DNA from 2 places in the Streptomyces sp. NPDC001848 genome. Region 1 is predicted to be linked to the other one. Evidence: riboswitches for the same ligand, from Rfam matches in the RefSeq annotation. Region 1 holds a riboswitch; the other holds the start of a gene.
What was found. A riboswitch is a leader RNA that binds a small molecule or an ion and turns the genes downstream of it on or off. The one in region 1 is predicted to bind glycine.

Region 1 (2,876 bases):
AACGGCAGCGCCACGACCTCGTGCGGCTCGTGGCTGCCCCGGATGTCCACCCCGACCCCGGGCGTGCCCGGCGCGGAGTGCCCGGCGTCGACGTACGCCATCGCGATCGGCCTGCCCAGCGTGGGGGAGGGCGCCCCGGAGGTGACCTCGCCGATCACCTCGCCGCCCGCGACGACCGGGTACCCGGCCCGCGGTACGCGGCGGCCCTCCGCGATCAACCCGACGAGGACGCGCGGCGGGTTCTCCTGGGCACGGGACGCGGCCGCCTCCAGCGCGGCACGCCCCACGAAGTCGCCCTCCTTCTCGAACTTCACCACCCGGCCGAGCCCGGCGTCGAAGGGCGTCAGCGAGGTGCTCAGCTCGTGCCCGTACAGCGGCATGCCCGCCTCCAGGCGCAGCGTGTCCCGGCAGGACAGCCCGCAGGGGACCAGACCGACCGGCGCGCCCGCCTCGGTCAGCGCCTGCCACAGCTTCTCGGCGTGCTCGGGCGCGACGAACAGCTCGAAGCCGTCCTCGCCGGTGTAGCCGGTGCGCGCGATGAGCGCGGGGACGCCCGCGACCGTGCCGGGCAGGCCCGCGTAGTACTTCAGGCCGTCGAGATCGGCGTCGGTCAGGGACTTCAGGATGCCGGGGGACTCGGGGCCCTGGACGGCGATCAGCGCGTACGCGTCCCGGTCGTCGCGCACCGCGGCGGCGAAGCCCGCGGCGCGCTCGGTGAGCGCGTCCAGCACCACCTGGGCGTTGGAGGCGTTGGCGACGACCATGTACTCGTTCTCGGCCAGCCGGTAGACGATCAGGTCGTCCAGGATGCCGCCGTCCTCCTGGCAGATCATGGTGTAGCGGGCGCGGCCCACGCGGACGGAGGCGATGTCGCCGACCAGCGCGTGGTTGAGGAACCGGTCCGCCTCGGGCCCGGTCACCGTGATCTCGCCCATGTGCGAGAGGTCGAACAGGCCCGCCTTGGTACGCACGGCGACGTGCTCGTCACGCTCGGAGCCGTACCTGAGGGGCATGTCCCAGCCGGCGAAGTCGGTCATCGTCGCGCCGAGCGAACGATGCAGGGCATCGAGCGCGGTACGGCGCAGGGGGCTACTGCTGCTCATCGGTTGTGCTCCCAGGGCGTGGGGTCCCCCCGCGCGAGCGCATTCGAGCGTGGGGGAGGGCGAGGTCGGTCCTCCCCATCTGTCATCGGAACCTGAGAGGTTCGCCATGAACACCCGCGCGGCGGGACGTCACGGCTTGCACCTTGGGTGGAGCCACCGAGAAGCAGCCCGCTTTCCAGATGTGCCTCGCCCGCGCGGTATCGGGGCCTGAGAGATTCAAGGGAGGGACTTGCTCCTTCGGCGCCCGGGCCCACGTACGCAACCCCGTACGTCCCCGGAACTCTCCCGCGCGGATTCAAGCGGCCGGTATGCAGTTGGCGCGCACATCATTGCACGCCTCGCCCGATCCCGGCAGGGCTGCACTTGTGACCGGCCTGTGGCAGTACGCGGACACCACCACGAGAAACCGTCCATTACCTTCTCTTTACACTCGGCGGGGATGGGACTTCCTGACCGCAAGGGAGGACGATCACGGTGAACAGGACGACGGCGTACGCCACGACCACGGGCATCGCGGTACCCCGGCAGTCCGGCGCCCCGGCCCGGCGGGCCCACGCGCGGGTGCCCGCGCCGGTGGTCCGCGACCTGCGCGACCGCGGCGGCCGCAGCCCGTACGGGCTCACCTTCGGCGCCCGCGACCTCGTCGTGGTCACCGGCCTGCCCGGCAGCGGCAAGTCCACCCTCATGCGGCGCGCGGTACGCGGCGCCCGCGTCGACTCCCAGGACACCCGCGACCGCTGGGACGCGCGCCTGGCCCGCTTCCTGCCGTACGCGGTCTACCGCCCCCTGGTCCGCCTCGCGCACTACGCGGGCCTGCGCCGCGCCCTGCGGGCCGGCACCGGAGTCGTCGTGCACGACTGCGGCACCCAGACCTGGGTGCGCACCTGGCTGGCCCGCGAGGCCCGGCGCCGCGGCGGCACGCTCCACCTGCTCCTGCTCGACGTCACCGCCGACACCGCCCTGGACGGCCAGCGCGAGAGGGGCCGATGCGTCTCCCGGTACGCCTTCCTGCGCCACCGCAGCGCAACCCGCCATCTGCTGCGCGCCGTCGAGCGGGGACGGTTCCCGGAGGGCTGCGGTTCGGCGGTCCTTCTGGACCGGGACGCGGCGGACGTGCTGCGCCGGATCGACTTCGCGGACCGGGTGGACGGGGCGGAATGAAACGCCTTCGCGGACCGGGCGGGAGGGGCGGAACGAATCGCCGCGCCCGCGGAGCCGTTAGCCTTTTCGCCACACCAGTGGTACTCGGCAGGCGGTAGGCACATGGACTTCCCGGCGGACCTTCCCGCGGACTTCCCCGCACAGACGCACCCCCATCCGCACGGCGGATGGCCGGGCAACGAGCTGGAGGAGGTGCTCTCCGCCTCGCTCGGCATCCCCTCGGCGGGCGCCCGGATCGTCGAGGTGCTCGGCCGCAGCTACCTGTGGGTGCCGCTGCCGAACGGCGGTGGCCCGCACAGCGGCCCCCTCGACCTGCCCACGCTGGAGATCGAGGGCCAGGCGTACGTCCCGGTGTTCAGCTCGGAGGAGCAGTTCCGCCATGTCGCCGGCGGGCACATGTCGTTCACCGTCGCCCCCGCCGTCGAGTTCGCCCGCGGGCTGCCGCCGCAGGTTGGTATCTCGGTCAACCCCGGCGGCGTGGTCGGCATACCCCTGCCTCCGGACGCGGTGGCCGAGCTCTGCCGCGTCGGACGCACCCCGCTGGACGGCCCCACGACCGGTGGCCGCGTCCGCCTCTTCGAGCCCGACTGGCAGGACGACCCGGTGGACTTC
Region 2 (2,876 bases), on a different contig from region 1:
GGGGCCTGTCGCCGTTGGTGGAGCCGTTGAGCCTGGACGAGGCGTTCGTGGATCTGGAAGCCGGGGGAGCCGCCTGGGACGAGGAGTCGGCGCGGCTGACCGGGGTGAAGCTGCGCGCCGACATCCGGGCCGTCACCGGGCTGACGGGGTCCGTGGGGCTCGCCGCCTCCAAGATGCTCGCCAAGATCGCCTCGGAGCAGGCCAAGCCGGACGGCCTGGTGCTGATACGGCCGGGTACCGAGCGCGCGCTGCTCGGTCCGTTGCCGGTGCGCACGCTGCCGGGCGTCGGCCCGGCGACCGGTGACCACCTGCGGCGGGCCGGGATCACCACGATCGACGAGATCGCCGAGGCGGGCCAGGACGAGCTCGTACGGCTGCTGGGCAAGGCGCACGGGCAGGCGCTGTACGCGATGGCGCTGGCGCACGACGAGCGACCGGTGGTGGCCGAGCGGGAGGCAAAGTCGGTGTCCGTCGAGGACACCTACGACGTCGACATCCACGACCGGCTGCGGATCGGGCTGGAGGTGCAGCGGCTGGCGGACCGGTGTGTGCGCAGGCTGCGGGACGCCGGGCTGTCGGGGCGGACCATCGTGCTGAAGGTGCGCAGGTACGACTTCTCCACCCTGACCCGGTCCGAGACCCTGCGGGGGCCCACGGACGATCCCGCGGTGGTGCGGGAGGCGGCGGCGCGGCTGCTGGAGTCCGTGGACACGACCGGTGGCGTACGGCTGCTGGGCGTCGGGGTCAGCGGACTCGCCGACTACACACAGGAGGACCTGTTCGCGCAGGCGCACCTGGCGGCGGGGGAGGCCACGGCGGAGGAGCGGCCGGACACGGAGGAGCCCCTCACCGAGGAGCCGGCGGCGTCGCCCGAGCGGATCTGGCTCGCTGGGCATGACGTCCGTCACGCCGAGTACGGGCCTGGGTGGGTGCAGGGCAGCGGGCTGGGCAGGGTGACCGTACGGTTCGAGACACCGCAGTCCGAGCCGGGCCGGGTCCGCACGTTCGGCGTCGACGACCCTCAGCTGGAACCGGCGGAGCCGCTGCCGCTGGTCCCCGAGCTCCCCGACGTCGTGGGGCACCCGGCCCCCACCGGCACGGGCGCCTGACACCGCTCGACAGGCACGGACATCCGCCCGCCTGCCCCGTCACGTCTCGTCCGAGCCCGCCAGGTGGCCGAAGTCGCGGTCGGGCGGCGGTGGTGCCGAGACGTCCAGGCCGTAGTGGTGGTAGAGCTGCAGTTCCTGTTCGGGGGACAGGTGGCGGCCGACGCCGAAGTCCGGGGCCTCCTTGATCAGGGAGCGTTCGAAGGGGACGTACAGCGCGCCCTCGACCAGCTCGCTGGGCTCCAGGGGGACGAACGCGTCCCTGCCGAACAGGCCTGTTCGTATGGCCGCCCACTCCGGCACACCCGTCGCGTCGTCGAGGTACACCTCGTCGATCGTGCCGATCTTGTGGCCGTTGCGGTCGTACGCCTTGCGGCCGATCAGATTCCGCGGATCGATGTCGGTCTGCACGGTCCCTCCAACTGGTCGCACCCCATCCGTAGGCACTACGAAAGAGCACATTCGGGAAGGCGGCCACTTGAAGGTTGCCGCGCAGACTGCCGACTCGTCCTCGCTGGTAGTCTGGCAATCGGCCGTTGACCCCGTGCGGGAGAGTCCTCCGGAGCGATCCGGAGGCGCCGAAGGAGCAAATCCTCCCCGGAATCTCTCAGGCCCAGGTACCGCACGGACGAGGTCACTCTGGAAAGCAGGGCGGGTGTCGACGGCTTCCGCTCTCACCGACGGTGAAAGCCGGCCCGCCTTCGGGCGGACCGGTGAAGCTCTCAGGTCGAGATGACAGAGGGGGAGGCCGTCGGGGTACCCGCGCCGTGGTGCCCCTCGAAGGTCGCGTCAGACCAGGAGGCCTCCGCAATGACCGCCCAGCGCATCCCGCTCTCCGAGCTCGAACAGGGCACTCCGTTCGAGCACCGCCACATCGGGCCCGACCAGGAGGCGCGGGCCAAGATGCTCGCGCAGGTCGGCTACGGCTCGCTCGACGAGCTCACCGCCGCCGCGGTGCCCGATGTGATCAAGAACGCCGACGCCCTGGACCTGCCGGGTGCGCGCACCGAGGCCGAGGTGCTGGCCGAGCTGCGCTCCCTCGCCGACCGCAACCAGGTCCTGGACTCCATGATCGGTCTTGGGTACTACGGCACCTTCACGCCGCCGGTCATCCTGCGGAACGTCATGGAGAACCCGGCCTGGTACACCGCGTACACGCCGTACCAGCCGGAGATCTCCCAGGGTCGGCTGGAGGCGCTGCTCAACTTCCAGACCATGGTCGCCGACCTCACCGGTCTGCCGACCTCGGGCGCCTCCCTGCTCGACGAGGGCACCGCCGCCGCCGAGGCGATGGCGCTGTCCCGGCGCATGGGCAAGAACAAGAACGGCCTGTTCCTGGTCGACGCGGACGCGCTGCCGCAGACCATCGCCGTGATCCAGACCCGCGCCGAGCCCACCGGTGTCGAGGTCGTCGTCGCCGACCTCAGCGACGGCATCCCGGCCGAGGTCGCCGAGCGGGAGATCAACGGCGTGCTGGTCCAGTACCCGGGCGCCTCCGGTGCCGTACGCGACCTCAAGCCCCTCATCGACCAGGCCCACCAGCTGGGCGCCCTGGTCACCGTCGCCGCCGACCTGCTCGCGCTCACGCTCCTGACGTCCCCCGGTGAGCTGGGCGCCGACATCGCCGTGGGCACCACGCAGCGCTTCGGCGTCCCGATGGGCTTCGGCGGTCCGCACGCGGGTTACATGGCGGTCCACGAGAAGTTCGCCCGCAGTCTGCCCGGCCGGCTCGTGGGGGTCTCCGTGGACGCCGACGGCCACAAGGCGTAC

Region 2: linked by a shared signal. The riboswitch ahead of gcvP (aminomethyl-transferring glycine dehydrogenase) and the one ahead of gcvT (glycine cleavage system aminomethyltransferase GcvT) in region 1 are both predicted to bind glycine.

The regions. Positions count from the first base shown of each region.
Region 1 covers NZ_JBIATP010000010.1:321,790-324,665, reverse strand. Annotated here, with positions in the region: gene gcvT (glycine cleavage system aminomethyltransferase GcvT) at 1-1,103, opposite strand, end outside; glycine riboswitch at 1,289-1,401, opposite strand; gene ACFYZJ_RS22540 (AAA family ATPase) at 1,572-2,264, shown strand; gene ACFYZJ_RS22535 (enhanced serine sensitivity protein SseB) at 2,367-2,876, shown strand, end outside.
Region 2 covers NZ_JBIATP010000003.1:562,399-565,274, reverse strand. Annotated here, with positions in the region: gene ACFYZJ_RS08950 (DNA polymerase IV) at 1-1,109, shown strand, start outside; gene ACFYZJ_RS08945 (PRC-barrel domain-containing protein) at 1,149-1,517, opposite strand; glycine riboswitch at 1,644-1,739, shown strand; gene gcvP (aminomethyl-transferring glycine dehydrogenase) at 1,917-2,876, shown strand, end outside.